Regions from separate parts of the Streptococcus ruminantium genome, predicted to be linked through region 2. Evidence: predicted binding sites of a transcription regulator. Region 2 holds the regulator's gene; the other holds the start of a gene.
The links. Region 2 encodes HrcA, which represses chaperone genes, less so after heat shock. Its sites were predicted from a motif close to TTAGCACTCNNNNNNNNNGAGTGCTAA; they were not measured.
Positions count from the first base shown of each region.

Region 1: groES (co-chaperone GroES) is a predicted target of HrcA. The motif match lies at 2,318-2,344, and genes of this name have one in related genera.

Region 1 is NZ_AP018400.1:129,819-138,647, reverse strand. Features, by position in the region: gene rpsL (30S ribosomal protein S12) at 1-14, opposite strand, end outside; gene groL (chaperonin GroEL) at 285-1,907, opposite strand; gene groES (co-chaperone GroES) at 2,016-2,297, opposite strand; gene SR187_RS00875 (hypothetical protein) at 2,508-2,759, shown strand; gene SR187_RS00870 (single-stranded DNA-binding protein) at 2,843-3,238, opposite strand; gene SR187_RS00865 (DUF2785 domain-containing protein) at 3,303-4,082, shown strand; gene ytpR (YtpR family tRNA-binding protein) at 4,117-4,740, opposite strand; gene SR187_RS00855 (thioredoxin family protein) at 4,816-5,136, opposite strand; gene SR187_RS00850 (DUF4651 domain-containing protein) at 5,133-5,417, opposite strand; gene pepA (glutamyl aminopeptidase) at 5,656-6,717, shown strand; gene SR187_RS00840 (bifunctional folylpolyglutamate synthase/dihydrofolate synthase) at 7,031-8,287, opposite strand; gene SR187_RS00835 (folate family ECF transporter S component) at 8,386-8,829, opposite strand, start outside.
Region 2 is NZ_AP018400.1:278,786-287,614, reverse strand. Features, by position in the region: gene dnaK (molecular chaperone DnaK) at 1-1,448, opposite strand, end outside; partial or broken gene grpE (nucleotide exchange factor GrpE) at 1,768-2,307, opposite strand; gene hrcA (heat-inducible transcriptional repressor HrcA) at 2,442-3,476, opposite strand; gene SR187_RS01490 (DUF2812 domain-containing protein) at 3,881-4,393, opposite strand; gene SR187_RS01485 (PadR family transcriptional regulator) at 4,383-4,706, opposite strand; gene SR187_RS01480 (histidine phosphatase family protein) at 5,023-5,718, opposite strand; gene SR187_RS01475 (trypsin-like serine peptidase) at 6,518-7,312, shown strand; gene fni (type 2 isopentenyl-diphosphate Delta-isomerase) at 7,632-8,723, opposite strand; gene SR187_RS01465 (phosphomevalonate kinase) at 8,733-8,829, opposite strand, start outside.

The sequences.
Region 1 (8,829 bases), 150 kb from region 2:
TTAATTGTAGGCATCTACATTCTCCTGTATATATTTTTTATTTTTGGTGACAGAGCATTGGTGACAACCTCTATCTGTGTGTACTTTTGCAACATTTGTCAGCACGTCCCTGTACACTCTTGAGAGACCAAAAGTAAAAAGTACCGTCTAACATAATACCACATCCCGTGGGTCTTGTCAAACAAATTTTATCAAAAAAACACAGCCTTGTGACTGTGCTTTCGTGTATATTTTTATCAGGGAATCAAAAATAAAACGATAATTATGACGAGTATAGCCGAGCATTAGTAGCCCATACCCATACCATCCATACCTTGTGGCATAGCTGGGGCTGCTGGTTCTGGCTTATTAGCAACGACTGCCTCTGTTGTCAAAATCAAGCTAGCTACTGAAGCTGCATTTTGAAGGGCTGAACGTGTCACTTTAACTGGATCAATGATCCCTGCTTCAATCATATTGACCCACTCACCTGTCGCTGCGTTGAAACCTGTGCCAAACTCTGAGTTTTTCAACTTATCAATGATAACAGAGCCTTCATAACCAGCATTGTAAGCAATCTGACGAACTGGCTCTTCTAGAGCGCGAAGAACGATATTTCGTCCTGTTTCATCATCGCCTTTTAGTTCAAGCTGAGCTACGCTATTGATCACATTTACAAGAGCTGTACCACCACCGGCAACAATTCCTTCTTCAACCGCAGCACGTGTTGCATTGAGAGCGTCTTCTATACGAAGTTTCATTTCTTTCAGCTCAGTTTCTGTTGCAGCACCGACCTTAATCACTGCCACGCCACCAGACAACTTCGCTAGGCGTTCTTGTAATTTCTCGCGATCAAACTCAGAAGTGGTTCCCTCAATTTGTGACTTAATCACTGCTACACGATTGCTGATAGCTTCTGGATTTCCGGCACCTTCTACAATAGTTGTGCCATCTTTATCAACGACAACCTTAGCTGCCTGACCGAGAGCCTCAATTGTCGCATCTTTCAAGTCCAAACCAAGGTCCTCAGTAATGACTGTTCCACCCGTCAAGATAGCAATGTCTTCCAACATAGCCTTGCGACGATCGCCAAATCCAGGTGCTTTGACAGCTACAACGTTAAAAGTACCACGAATTTTATTGAGAACAAGGGTCGGCAAGGCCTCGCCATCTACATCGTCAGCAATGATCAAAAGTGGACGATTGGTCTGCAAAATGCTCTCCAACAATGGCAATATATCTTGGATATGAGAAATTTTCTTATCTGTAATCAAAATAAATGGATTTTCAAGTTCTGCCACCATTTTTTCATTGTCTGTCACCATGTATTGTGAAAGATAACCACGGTCAAACTGCATACCTTCTACGACATCCAGCTCTGTTTCCATGCCACGAGATTCTTCAATAGTAATTACACCGTCTTTACCCACGCGTTCCATGGCTTCAGAGATGTATTCACCGACTTTTTCAGAACGAGATGATACAGCAGCTACTTGGGCAATAGCTTCTTTGCTTGAAACTGGAATTGCTTGCGCCTTCAAGGCCTCAACTGCTGTTGTGACCGCTGCTTCGATACCGCGACGGATACCGATTGGGTTAGCACCGGCAGTTACGTTTTTCAACCCTTCACGAACAATGGCTTGCGTTAAAAGTGTTGCGGTAGTTGTTCCATCCCCTGCAATATCATTGGTTTTTGAAGCCACTTCAGACACCAGTTTAGCACCCATATTTTCAAAATGGTCTTCCAACTCAATTTCCTTAGCAATGGTTACACCATCATTTGTGATGAGAGGAGAGCCATAGGCCTTTTCCAAAACAACATTACGACCCTTAGGTCCCAAGGTTACCTTAACAGTATCCGCCAAAATATCAACACCACGAACCATGCTCTCACGAGCGTCTGCTGCAAATTTAATTTCTTTTGCCATTTTATGCTACCAATTCCGTCAGAAAGCAAGAAGTGATGGGAATTACAAAGCAAATCACCTCATTCTCGTAGCTTTCCAGACGGATTAAATCCTTTCTACTATGTTCTCTTATCCGATAATTGCTAAAATATCTGATTCACGGACAATATGGACAGTTTGATCACCGTCTTTAACCTCAAGCCCAGCATGAGCATCAACCAAAACCTTGTCACCAACTGCTACTTCTGGTGCTACTAGGTCACCATTAAAGGTGTGAATCCCTTTTCCAACTGCAAGCACACTTGCTTCCCTCGTTTTTTCTTGGCTAGCTCCAGCTAGGACAAAACCGCCAACTGTTTGTTCTTTTTCTTCAAATTTTACGACGATACGATCGCCCAATGGTTTCAACATAGTTGATCCTCCTTCTAACTTTAGCACTCTTTAACGATGAGTGCTAATTACAATTCTTATTGTATCACTCGGTCAAAAATAGTCAAGACAATTCTACCAAGTTTTTACAAAATCCATCTCAGGTCTGAGAAAACAGAGCAGCATATTATTATTGGCTAATGTATGTATGCTATACTGTTCATAACAGTAAAGCAATAAGGAGATTCAAAGATGAAATTCCTTCGAGATTTGAAGAACGATTACTATAAAAGTCGCTTCTCCCTTCATGAAGATTTTGCAGAATGGTTTTTAAAGCGCAAGCTAGGTTTCTGGGGGAAGATAGCATTTGCCTATTTTCTTTGGTCCATCTGGTTACTTCTCTTTACATATCCACACTATGCTGTCTTTTTCTTCTACGGAGTCTTTATCGTATCTCTTGTTGTCATCGTGTTAGAATGGTTGAACAATCGGAAACAAAGATAGCAAAAAACGCCAGTCAAACTGACGTTTCAACAATTGAACTACCGTGCATTATCCGTCTTTTCCATTGATCGACTAACTCTGCCTTAGAATGGTAATTCTTCCTCTTCTAAAACTAGATCTGCAAGATCATCACCTACATTATTTTCACGCATGGCACGTTGAGCTCGGCTTTCTAACAGTTGGAAGGTCTGACCCAAGATTTCGGTCACATAGTGGTTGCTTCCGTCTTTTTCGTATTTTCGAGTTCGCAATTCTCCATCAATAGAAATCAGACTTCCTTTACTTCCGTAGGAAACAAGCGTTTCCGCCAATTTCCCCCAGAAAATCACATTGAGGAAATCCGCCTCACGTTCACCATTCTCCGTCTTGAAACGTCTGTTGACTGCAATCGTTACACGGGTCAGTTTTTTCCCGGTGGATGTCTGGGTCAATTCAGGTTGAGCCGTCAAGCGACCAATCACAATAGTTTTATTATACATTTTTTATCCTCCTACTTATCTATTCGTAGGAATGATGGTAAAATGATGAAAAAGGAGAAAATTTATGAAAAACATCCTTATCTCAAAGCTACAATCCACCCAATCGTATACCAATCAGGAACTAATCTGGCTGTTAGAAAACATCGGCCATCCAGACCCTACTATACGCGACGAACTGGTCTATGCTAGTTTTTGCCATATCTTTTTGGAGGGCTTGATTACAAGAGAACAAGCACAGTCGCTACTGCAATTCTCTCAAGAAACCAAGCCATTTTCCCTGGAAGGCTCCACACAAAAACGAAGTTTTATTTGCTTACTTTACTCTCTGTTGCTGTCTGTCGATAATGAGCCAGAGTCTATTTATCATGCATTTTTAAGCACTAACGACCGCGAGCTACTCTTCCAGCAGGCCTTGGATTATTTGGCGATTGAGAATGATTGGTCTGGCTATGATGAAAAACTCGGTTGGATCCACACTGCTGCCCACGGAGCAGATTTTCTTCTGGCTGCAAGCTGTCATGATCAATTTCCCGCTGAAAAAAACAAAGAAGTCTGGCAAACTATTGTCACTTGTCTAACTAAACAAAGTAAAGTTTTCTCAGCTGGCGAGGAAATCCGTCTGGCACAAATCCCTGTCTACCTCCTGCTGAATGAAAAAGTGTCCAGCCAAGAGCTGACGGAATGGATTAGCAAGCTGGACTTTCCAAATCAAGAACCAGTAGACTACTTCCGGTGGCTCAATCTCCAACATTTTCTGTCTAGTCTTTACTTCCAACTTAGGTCACATCAAGCATTGACCGAAGAAATCGAACAGGCTATTGAAGGAAAAATTGAACCAACATAAAAGAATTGGCCAAAATCGACCAATTCTTCTTTTTCTATCCCTTCCAGTGTTTAACTGGATCAAAGGCCTCTCCGACCACTGCGGAGTCGTCTAATTCGATAATACCACGGACTTGTGGTGCGTTTGGTAGAGGCAATTCACGTGGACTGCACATCATACCAAAACTATCTTCACCGCGCAATTTTCCTGGGAAGATTAGGCTACCGCTCGGCATCATTGCCCCCGGAAGAGCCACAATAGTTTTCAATCCTTGTGCAGCATTTGGCGCACCAGCTACGATTTGCACCGTTTTGTCACCGACATTGACCTGACAGATATTGAGGTGGTCGCTGTCTGGATGAGGAACCAATTCCGCAATCTGACCGACAACAAATTTCGGACTGTTGTCATTGACCAAGCTTTCTGCAAAACCTTCTTTGGATAATTCTGCATTCAAAACAGCCACTTGCTCATCTGTCAAAAACACCTGACCCTTACCAGCAAGTTCCACTAATTTTGACACTTCAAAGATATTCCAAGCTACTGTCTGACCTGTCTCTGCCAGGAATACACGCGCCACTTTTCCCTTACGCTCAAAAGCAACTGCTTGCCCCTTGTTTTCCATCACGATAACCATGAGAACATCGCCGACATGTTCTCTATTGTATGTAAAAATCATTTTTTCTCCTTAATCTCTTCTCAACAAATACCAACTATAAGGTCAAGTTTTCGTTACCTAAATCATACCGAAAGACTACATATCCAATCCAGTTAAAAAGTTGATAATTTCTTCTTTGGTCTTGCGATTTTTATCTACAAAACGACCAATTTCTTGACCGTTTTTCAGAACGACTAAGCTCGGAATCCCTAAAATCGCCCATTGCTGTGCTAAAGACATAAAATCATCCCGATCTAATTGAACAAAAGTCAAATCAGGAAATTCTGCTTCAATGGCTGGCAAATGTGGTTTAATATAGTGACAATCCCCACACCAAGTTGTTACAAATAGGAAAACCGTTGGCTTGCCATCTTCAATCAGTTGAGCGACTTCTTCAATAGTCGTTGGAAAAATCATCTCTTCTCCTCCTCATAACGAATCGAACCTCGGACATTTTCAAACAAAAATATCTGACCCGCTTCCATCACAACCCCGCCAATCAGGACATCCTGCGTTGAAGCTGTTTCATCCACGTAAACTGTTGCTATCTCTCCTAAATCAGCGAAAAATTCACGCACCTCTTGCAAGGCCTGTGCTTTTTTACGTTCCTCTTGGATTTTACGGTAAAATTGAGCACTAGCGGTGAGCACACCTACCCCCAATAAGCCTGCTAGTAAGGCTGTTTTTTTCTTTTTCATACGGACTATTTTATCACAATTTCTAAGAATTTTCCTGAAAATATCATTGGAGTCTGTAATAGCTGAGATAACAGAAAATAAAGCGTTTCTTCATTATTTTGAGGATGTTTATAATATATAAAACTATATCCTCATCAACAGAATCTACCTATCACAAAATAAAATTTCCTAGTTCTTTGGGACAAGCTTAGCCACTTCATGATAAAATAGTAGTAACAATGTCATGGAGGCAAAACAAATGACCCTATTTGAAAAAATCAAGGAAGTAACCGAATTGCAAAGTCTACCTGGCTTTGAAAGTGAGGTCCGCAACCACATTCGTCAGAAAATTACGCCGCATGTAGACCATATCGAAACCGATGGTCTAGGTGGAATCTTCGGCATTCGAAAAGCAAGCGTTGAACATGCACCACGTATTTTAGTAGCCGCTCATATGGATGAAGTAGGCTTTATGATTAGCCAGATCAAACCTGATGGTACATTCCGTGTGGTAGAGTTAGGTGGCTGGAATCCGCTGGTCGTATCTAGTCAAGCCTTTACTCTCCATTTGCAAGATGGACGTACGATTCCTGCAATTTCGGGCTCAGTACCTCCCCATCTTTCCCGTGGTGGCAATACACCTGGTTTGCCTGCTATCGCGGACATCATTTTCGATGCTGGATTTGCCAATTATGATGAAGCATGGACTTTTGGTATACGTCCCGGAGATGTATTGGTCCCTAAAAATGAGACAATCCTCACCGCCAACGGAAAAAATGTCATCTCTAAGGCTTGGGACAACCGCTTTGGTGTCCTTATGGTGACCGAATTATTAGAACATCTATCCGGACAAGTTCTTCCTAACCAACTGATTGCAGGAGCCAATGTACAAGAAGAAGTTGGATTGCGTGGTGCTCATGCTTCTACAACCAAATTCAATCCTGATATTTTCCTAGCTGTTGACTGTTCCCCTGCTGGAGATATTTACGGTGACCAAGGCAAAGTCGGTGACGGAACTCTCCTTCGATTCTACGATCCTGGTCATATCCTTCTAAAAAATATGAAAGACTTCCTCCTGACGACTGCCGAAGAAGCAGGTGTTAAATTTCAATACTATTGTGGCAAAGGTGGTACAGACGCTGGAGCTGCTCATTTAAAAAACCAAGGAGTCCCATCAACCACTATCGGTGTCTGCGCGCGTTACATCCACTCACACCAAACACTCTACAGCATGGATGATTTTTTAGAAGCACAAGCTTTCTTGCAGGCTCTAGTTAAAAAATTAGACCGTTCAACTGTTGACCTGATTAAAAATTATTAACCCTCAAAGCCTGAGCTAAAAGAAACAACTAATAAAAACACAGAAATAGTGACTTGGTACGATTCAAGAATGCGGTATTTCTGTGTTCTTTTTGTTTCGTTTCTGAAACAAGACTTAACTATTTTAGTTAATTTTATGAGCCGAATAATATCAGTCGAGCTGCTCCGATAGATTCGCTCAATTTCTCCAAAACAGCTTGGTTCGTGTATCGCTTGGAATAGGAAAAATCGAAGCTAAGGAGGATAAGCTCATTATTTGATGCTACGTTCAGAAAATGAAGTTTTTTAGGTATCTAAGCAATAAAGTAGCAATGTCATAAAATATGTTCCAAGATATACTTCCGAACATGGGTTATAAAGTAAAGCGAACCTGTGATGATATAAAGCTTGTCTGGATTTTTCAAATCTAGCTGTGCAAGCCACTCCTGATAGGTTTCAACACGTGCACAGTCCGCTGGGTAATCAGCTAATCTTACTGCCCTATTATCGTCAAAACTAGTAACAGTGACAGAACCAACCTGCTCCAAGATCTGTATCATTTGATCTATGGGTTTAGTGTTGATCGCCGCAAATAGAATCTCACAATCGCGGTCTACATACCTATCTACTATCAACTGTCGGAGAACGGCTATACTCTCATTATTATGGGCACCATCAATCATCAGATTAGGCAGGATCATCTCTAAACGTCCCGGCCAAATGGCTTGGGATAAACCTTGGCGGATGGTATCATTCGTAATAACTGGGAATTCAGTTTTCAATAGTTGGGCTGCTGTCACTGCCAGAGCTGCATTGGCCTTTTGATGCTGTCCCTGCATCTGCAAGGTTAAGCCGTCTACCCTACCAAGTAAAGTAGATACTGCAAAATCGGCATCGCTACTTTCCAAAAGAATATCTCGCTCTAAAGCGTACGTCCGACTTTGTAATCTGCAAGCCTGCTCTTCAAAAATGTGAGCTACTTCTGGCTGGTCTGTCGCATAGACAAGTGGAACTCCCTCACGCAGAACAGCCACCTTATGTCTGGCAATGTCTGCATGGGTATCCCCAAGGAAAGCCTGATGGTCCAATCCAATTGAGGGACAAACCACTACTAGAGGCGAAAGAACATTGGTTGCATCAAGTAAGCCACCCATACCAGCTTCAACCAAGAGAATATCTGGTCGCCGATAATCAGCAAAATAGACAAACATAGCAACCACCACAATCTCAAACTCAGAAATAGTACCCAATCTGTCAGCCTTATCCAACTCTTCAATAGATGGGAGCAAATCCGTCACAATGCTGGCAAAATCTTCTTCTGAAATCATCTCATTTTGAAAGACGATTTGTTCCCTAAAATCAATAATAGACGGCGAGGTAAAGCGCCCAACGCTGTAGCCTGACGATTGAAGAATGGACTGTAAGGCGTTTAAGGTGGACCCCTTACCATTCGTCCCTACAAAATGAACCGTTGGCAACTGTAATTGAGGATGCCCCCATCGCTCCAAAAGCCATTGCACACGTGCTACTCCATTCTCTAAATCTGAAGCAGGACGACTTGCCAGCCACTGCATGGTTTCTTGATAATTCATAAATTCCTTTCTTACTATCTTTAATGAGAATCAACTGATAAATAAGCCATTCTGTTCTACAAAAAGAAGCAACAAGGGATGATTGTTGCTTTTGTTTATTATTTTTTCAGCCCCATCAACTTCCGAAAGTCTGGAATCCGTTGTAAGGCAGGTAATATCAACATGGTCACTAAAATTCTAAAAGGAATTTCGAAAACTGCCTTGACCAAGCGAATACTATATAGAGCAATCCATGGTGTTCCATAGTGAATGTGTAAGGCAAGAGGTGTTAATACAAATGAGATAACCAGTTGGATGAGAAAGACAACTCCTGCCACATAGAACCAATCTTGCTTGTTCTGCACATCTAAAGGTTTTTGATAATAGAACCAACCATAGATGAAGGCTGAAACGGCTTCTATAAAAATCCATGTAAAAATAAACGGCTGCCCACCCATCAAGGCCACCACAGGATCTGAAATCCCGGCTGCAATCGCAGCCCAAACCGGACCCGCAACAGCTCCCAAAATCGTCTTTGGAATAAAAGTGAACTGGATCTGCAG
Region 2 (8,829 bases):
TCGATTTCTTCGTCTGTCAGACCTGAATTTGACTGAATCACAATAGTCTGCTCTTTTTGAGTACCCAAATCTTTGGCTTTTACAGAAACAATACCGTTCTTATCAATGTCGAATGTTACTTCAATTTGTGGGATACCACGAGGTGCCGCAGGAATGTCTGTCAATTGAAAACGACCAAGTGTCTTATTATCTACTGCCATTGGACGTTCACCTTGAAGAACGTGAATATCTACCGCAGGTTGGTTATCAGCCGCAGTTGAGAAGACTTGTGATTTAGATGTTGGGATAGTTGTGTTGCGATCGATAAGCTTGGTGAAGACACCACCCATCGTTTCAATACCGAGTGATAATGGTGTCACATCAAGTAGAACAACATCTTTGACATCACCGGTAATCACACCACCTTGAATTGCTGCCCCCATCGCCACTACTTCGTCAGGGTTCACAGATTTGTTTGGCTCTTTACCTGTTTCAGCCTTCACTGCTTCTACAACAGCAGGAATACGAGTTGAACCACCAACAAGAATCACTTCATCAATTTCTGACAAGCTCAAACCAGCATCTGAAAGTGCTTGACGAACAGGAACTTTCGTACGTTCTACGAGGTCATAAGTCAATTCATCAAATTTAGCGCGAGTAAGTGTCATTTCCAAGTGAAGAGGACCGGCTGCACCTGCTGTGATGAACGGCAAGCTGATTTGAGTTGAGGTCACACCTGAAAGATCTTTTTTAGCTTTTTCTGCCGCATCTTTCAAGCGTTGGAGGGCCATTTTGTCAGCTGACAAGTCAATGCCATTTTCTTTTTTGAACTCTGCAACCATGTGGTCAATAATCTTCTGGTCAAAGTCGTCACCACCGAGCTTATTATCACCCGCTGTTGCGAGTACATCAAATACACCATCACCAAGTTCAAGAATGGATACGTCAAAAGTACCGCCACCAAGGTCAAATACCAAGATTTTCTCGTCTTTATCTGTTTTATCCAAACCGTAAGCAAGAGCTGCCGCAGTTGGTTCATTGACAATACGTTCTACTTCAAGACCTGCAATTTTACCTGCATCTTTCGTTGCTTGACGTTGTGCATCATTGAAGTAGGCAGGAACTGTAATAACTGCTTTGGTTACTTTTTCACCGAGGTACTCTTCTGCATAGCCTTTCAAATACTGGAGGATCATTGCAGAGATTTCCTGCGGAGTGTACTCCTTGCCGTTTGCTGAGACTTTTTCAGAAGTTCCCATTTTTGACTTGATAGAGATAATTGTATCTGGATTAGTTACTGCTTGGCGTTTTGCTGCATCACCAACGATAATTTCTCCATTTTTGAAAGATACAACAGACGGAGTTGTGCGATTTCCTTCCGGGTTGGCAATAATTTTTGATTCAGTTCCTTCAAGAACTGCAACTGCTGAGTTAGTTGTACCTAAGTCAATACCGATGATTTTAGACATAATAATTACCTCGTTTATTTTTTCTTTTTTAACAATTTAGTTAGCAGTAGCTGATTAGGTCTTTCTTCACCTTTGGGCTATGAAAGACCTAATCAGCCCTGCTGGGGTGCGTCAACGACATCAAAGATATCTGACTTACCGCCTAGTTTACCGTCATTGCGGACAAAGTTATTCCCAAAGCAGAGCTAAAAAAACTCATAATTTATTCTAAGCTGACAAAAATAATCTAGCCGAACAAGTGGAGCTAGTGTGGATCCTAAGCAAGCCACCATAGCGGTTGCCATCTGGTGATTGGTGCTTCAGCACCAATCACCAGTGGCTAATTATAAACCACCACCATAGCAGGTCTCAACAACCGCTCATGGAGTTTATAACCTTTTTGGAAAACCTGAGCAATACTGTCAGCTGGGTGATCGTCATCTGCAGGAACCGTTTGAACTGCCATGTGAAGATTCGGGTCAAAGGTTGTTGTTTCAACTTCTTCAACACCTTCTTCCTTCAATGCTTGGATCAAGCTTTCTTGTACCATCTCGATTCCTTTTTTCACATCATCTGTCAAACCTTCAACAGCAAGCGCACGCTCCAAGTTATCCAAACTTGGTAAGATTTTCTTCGCCAAGTCCTGCGAACGGTAACGTTGCAAGGTTTGGCGTTCCTCGTTAGCACGACGTTGAATATTTTGCATTTCGGCATGAGCTCGAAGGTATTTATTTTCAAATTCCTCTGCACGCTCATTGGCTAATTCCAATTCAGATTTTTCAGGAACTTCGACAACTTCTTCTGTTTGCGTAGCTTCTGCTTTCTCTAACATTTCTTCATCTTTAACTTCTTCTGACAAATGTCTCACCTCTTCTTTTTGTTGTTTCGTTAACGCTTCATATCTTAACCAACTGAGTTCAGGCTAAAAACCTAGAAAAAAGATAGACTGTCTTGTATCTGATGACACAGCGTCACTCTCCTATTTTTCTATCGTTTCCTTCGCACTTTCATATCTTAGTTTACTTCATAGTGATTACTACTCAAATATCTATAGTAATCCGTCAGTTTCATGAATAAGACACGACTAATGATGTTAATCAGACTCATCTGCCTCCGATAATCCATATCAACAGGACCTAGTAGGCTCATCTGTGCCTCCCCACGATAAGGAATTGGAAAGCGATGATGAATGACCGTCACATCCGAAAGGGCTGGATCTCTATGCTCTGCAACCACAATCCTAGTCGACTGTCCCGGTGCCAAACCTTCTCGTAACTCAGCAGCAAGTACCTGCGGACTATCCAATAACTGATAGGTCGCAAGATTGCCATAGGTAAGAGAGGCAACCTTACCACCAATGAAAACAAGTTCTTGGAAAAGATTTGAAAAGATATAATCCATCAAGTCCAAAACATTATCTGTCGGTGTAAAATAACGCTGTACCACCTGCGGAATTTCTGTCCGCAACTTGTAATGGATAGACAGGACTGTCTGCCCCACAAACCGTTCATCTACCAAGCGTTTGAACACTTCCAACTCCCTTGTTAAAAAGTTCTTAGGAATGGCAAATTGAACAGTGACCGGTTTAGATTGGTCTAGGGTCAGAACTGCCAAGGCATCATGATTACTCAATCGAACGATATCAAAGGAAGTCAGTCGCTGACTAGTTGGTTCCACATCAAGAATGACAGAAGTGTAGCTTGTCAAATCAGCCAAAACCTGACTAGCCCGCTCCAAAATATCTTCCAACTTGAAGGCTTCAAAGTCAAAAGCCTTAACCACCTGATAAATATCATCTTCATCAATATGCTCTAGGTTGAGCGAGTGGCTGACAAAATATTGAAAACCTGCTCGACTGGGCATACGACCACTGGAAGTATGGGCTTTTTCAAGCAGTCCCAGCTGCTCAAGCTTAGCCATATCATTACGGATGGTGGCAGAACTAGAAGCTATCATTTCCTGCAAAGTTTTGGAACCAACTGGCTCATGATGCTGCGTAAACAATTCAACGATTCGATTCAAAATATCATTTTGACGTTGTGTAATCATGCTCGCTCCTTTCATGAGTGACAGCCAGTACTTTGATGACTTCAAATTATCTTTAGCACTTTCATGCATAGAGTGCTAGCGTTTCTATCTCTATTATACTCTTTAGAGAAGCAAAGTCAAGGGAAAAAGACAAAAAATTAGCACTCTTTTTACAAGAGTGCTAAAAATCAGTCTAAGGACCTAGTACTATTCTATTGCATCTTATCCATACCGGTCATTTCCACCCTAAAAACGAAAATGGCTAGACTATTTACACTTTTTCTTTAAATCCATTAGATTCCAAAAATTTAGGAGCATAATCAGACATATAAAAACAAGAGTAGCCAAACGATGTTTATTTAGAAAAATAACTGCGAAGATACAAAGTGAGTTGATTACAGTTGCGATATACTTCTGTTTTTTCATTATCCAACCTCCTCATATTTCTGGCGCAAGCGCAGCAAACCAACCAAACAATACAGCAATACCGGAATAGCAAGGGTAGCCATACCAATAATAGCCGCAGGCATATCCAAAAAATAGAATAGGAAGGTAAACAAGATAAGCAAGGATAAAGCCATTAGAAATTGTCTGCCAATGATTCTACCAATCATCTCAAACTTGCTCTGACGATCACTATAAAGTTCAATCTCCCCTAATACCTTACTCTTTCTAAAGCAGGAAAAATGGTTACAACGACCAACATACTCCCAGCCGTAATCTTTGAACAACTGCAAATATTCAAGATTATCTTGAGTTTTAGGTTTGAAATCCAACCGATAGACTACGTGTTCTGGTTGACACTTTTCAAAGATAAATAAAAGGCCAAATTTATTTTGAATAAGCTTCCAGCCCTGAAGGTGCTGTTCAGCTAAATATCTTTCTTCCTTTTCAAAATCAGGTAGGAAAAAGAAACAAATTTCTTTCTTAGTTTCCATAGTCTCTCCCCTTGCTATTGCGATAGAGGCGTTCAATTCTGACCAATTCTATTTCCAAAATCTCCTGCCCTACTTCTGTTATCCGATACAACTTTCGCTTGTCTTCTTCTCGTACAAAATCAATCAAGCCATCCTTTTCCATTTTGAAAAGAGTACCATACATAGTTCCTGGACTAATGACAACTTGACCTGCTGTTATAGCCTTTGTCTGTTGGGCAATGTCATAACCATGTCGCTCTTTCTGCAAATGAAAGAGGATATAAAAGGCTGTTTCTGTCATAGGAACATAGATTCGCTTTAGTTTATCATTCATTGTTTACCTCCTCCCTTCCAATGTGCATCGAGCCTCGATATATAAAAATTATATCACACTTCGATATATCTATCAAAAAAAACCAAAGATTTTCACCTCTGGTTTTGATACTTTATACTCAATGAAAATCAAAAGCAGGCTAACTACATCGAGCGAACGAACCATTGGAGTTTGAAGATAACGAAAGCAAGATAGGAAATTCCTATTTTTGAAACAAAAAGTTACTTTGCTACTTCTCAGATTTTAGATAACAGGCTAAAAAACATCCTACCCATCAAAACACGCTAATCTATATCGTTCTAGTCTTCGTAGAATACTATTTTCCCTGTGCAATCAATTCAGCTCCTCTTTGACGATAAGACAAGTCGCCGAAAGCTTCAATTTTCAATTCACCATCTTCGTATTTTAAAACGGTAATGGAACCATTATCTAGAAAGACATTAGCTCCACGCTCAGGTTCCAAGAGATGAGCCAGGGTAGCGATGGTCATACCGTGACTGACAACGAGCGCATTACCACCACCCTGTTTTTCCAAATCTTGAGCAATGGACTCGAAGCCTGCCAAAATTCGATTACTCAAAACTTCCCAAGATTCCGTCCAACCAGCAGTATCCGCTTCTTGAATACCTGTTGCAATCTCCGCAAAAGACATGCCACTCGTATCCACTGTTCCTTTCAAACGCGGAAGAACGCCTTGAAAAAGTTCTGCATCATACATTCCCTCAAAACTGCCAAAACACCACTCTCGAATTCGTTTGTCTTGATAATATGGAATTTTCCCTAGTTCTCCTAATTCTCGAAGGGCGATTGTCATGGTTTGTACCGTCCGTCCCAAATCACTAGACACTGCCAACTTAAAATCAATGTTTGCTTCTTTTAAACCTAAACCAAGTTCACGGATACCTTCTTCTCCTTTTTGAGTGAGAGGGGTGTCACACCAACCTTGCACACGGCCAATAGTGTTGAACATGGTTTTTCCATGACGCGAAATATACAATCTTATTTCTGACATACGTTACTCCTTGTCATTTTCTTACTATATATTAGTATAACAAAAATTTGACCTCTTGTCGCAGCCGACACATGTAGTTTACCTCTTGATTTTCCCTATTATCCGATAGCTAATCACCTACCCCCATTGATCTTATCGGCTATCCAAAACGAAGCAGTCTCTAGAATTATTTATCTCGACAATCATCTAAGAAATGTCATTTTTACTACAACAGTAGAAACAAATGAACTACTTTCCATACAGAAAAAACCGATTGCTTACGTAATCTGACAACAAGTTTAACTTGTTGTTCCATAGATTACAATTCATTATACTTATTGGATTGCTTAGAAATTTCTCTATCAATCGCAACAGACCATTGCCCCTTTATACTATCGTCTAATTGTTCTGAAATCAACCTGATAGCCTGTTATGTTTCCTCCGCTGATGTCTGAATCTCCTTCTTCTTTTGGTTCACTATGCTATCTCTTCTAAAAAACTGAATAGGCGCATAGACTTGATGAATCATATCTCGTTCCATTTTTTTCTTTAATGCCATGAGGCCGAGCGAATCCGAAAAGCACTATTCATCACATTCCATATATACATATTTATCCAAACCCTATTGTTTTTTTGCTATTTGAAGTCTCTTCTATTCTCCCCTGACTTTAAGCATCGTTCGTGCAAAGTCAAAGCTCTATACACTATCTTTCTTTGACAAAGCGCTATATTAGCAATATAATAAACTTGAACGAAGGCATACGAACAGCTAATGCTCACAACTGAAAGGAGTCCGTCATGTAATTAAAAGGAGAAAAGTATGTCCAAAAAAGTAGCAGCTATTGTTGCATTTCTATTATTTTGCGTTTCATGTAGAGCCCCTGTTACGATCGTGACTGCATCTGTACGGGAACCACTTACGAATGAAGAAAGACTTGTTGCTCCTCATCATTTAATCTATCCATTAACCATTGATAAGTCAGAAAATGGATCAATGAGATGTACAGGAACCTACATTGGAAATAATCACTTCTTAACTGCAGGTCACTGTATGACAGATCGCAATGGTCGCATCAATTCAACAAAAAGCGCCACTGTGGAAACAAACGCTGATAGCCACACTGTAGCTTTCAAGATGTATAAAAAAACGATTTTCCATAAAAAGCCATTCAAACCAATGCAGAATTATGCAGGTTTCCATGATTTTAAGAATGATGTTGGACTAATCAAAGTGACAGAACCTAGCTCTATCCCTCTTGATACAAGCACTACTTCTCTCACTGTTCATAAGAATTTACAGTCTCTTGTCGGCAAAACAGTCAGTACCATAGGTTACTCACGTTATTTTAAAGGAGACATGACTAAGACTCAAGGAACTGTACTGAATGTAGAAGAGGACGGAACTTTAACCGTTGATTTTTATATTGCTGAACAAAATTCTGGATCTCCCGTTTACTACAATGGTAAAATGATCGGCATTGTTACGGGTGCTGCAAACGTAACAGATTGTCAAGACGTACCGATGTGTAGCAAGGCAACAATCACTCCATTCACGATGGATATGAAGTCTAAACTATTTGATCGAAACGGAATCTCTGTTTCTGTTGCTGAGTAGGTAAAAAGTACTGACTCCAGTGAGGACAATTAGCTGTTAATAAAAAGAAAAGAGACTGTTCGCATCTTATTTATAACTTTATAAATAGATGAAAATGAACAAGTCTCTTTTTGTTTTACAAAATCACCATAGTTGACAGTCGGACGCTTATTCTAACAATCTTTTGTGATGATGAAGTCCTCCTCAATCCTACCAATAAGACCAGAGAAGCTAGAATTGTTTTTCAGTAACTGTTAATATCATTCGCACACACAAATGCTCCCCTTATCGTGAAAAAGAAGAAATCATGATTCACTATAAAGGGAGGTTTCGATGGATTTTAATTCCGTGATCGGTTGGCATAAGCTTTCCAATCAATGCCACGTGCCTCACACCAGTTTTGCACATTCGGTGCTAGAATCAAATCTTTCTTACGGAGGTCTGCAATATTTTTAGCCCCCAACATGGTCATAATTTCAGCTATCTGCCGCTGGAAAGAAGAGATTGCCTGCAAGCCTTCATCAAAGCGATTACCTCTGACATCTTTAACATATTGGAGGAAGCGATTGGACATACCGACCAAATCTGCTCCCAGAGCCAAGGACTTAACAATATCTAAAGGCGTTTTTATTCCACCTGAAGCAATCAAAGCTGGACGCTCTTTTTCAGAAACACTCATAGCCTCCACCAAGGAAATAACCGTTGACTGCCCCCAATCTTCCAAATAATCGTAATCATTGAACGTTCGACGAACATTTTCAATCTTGGCAAAATTGGTACCGCCAGTTCCGGAAACATCAATCGTTTCAACCCCGACAGAAGCCAGTTGAGCAACTGTTTCTCGACTCATACCAAAACCAACCTCTTTTGCAATAACTGGCACTTTCAACTCACGCACCAAGGCTTCGATATTTTTCAACCACATACTAAAATCACGGTCTCCCTCCGGCATTATAATCTCTTGCGGAGCATTGACATGAATTTGAATCGCATTGGCCTCTAGTAAATCGACCGCTCGTTTGGCATCATCCACATCATGGTGGGCACCGAGATTAGCAAAAATGATGCCGTAGGGATTTTCTCGACGCATGACCGAAAAGGTCTTGGCAACAGACGGATCCTTAATGGCTGCACTAACCGACCCAGAAGCAAGGGCGATCTTTCCAAAATGTCCCATAATCCCCAAAAGGCGGTTAATATCTCCCGTTTTTTTACTACCACCTGTCATCGCATTGATGAAAAATGGAAATTGGAAATCCAAACCAACGACACGGGTCGAAATATCCACCTCATCCACCTTTGTCTGTGGTAAAGAATGATGGACAAATAAGGTTTCCGTAAAATCCGTGGCTGGTTGAGAACTATATTGTTGATGGGCTAGGCCAAGATGCTGATCCTTGCGATTGGCACCAAATTTTTCTAAATAAAACATCGTTTCTCCTTATTCTTCATTTGAAATTCTTAGAGGGAGTGGAAAAATACCGACTTGTCGCCAAGCTTCCTCTATTGCTGCTTTTTGTTTCTGACTATTCACCAAG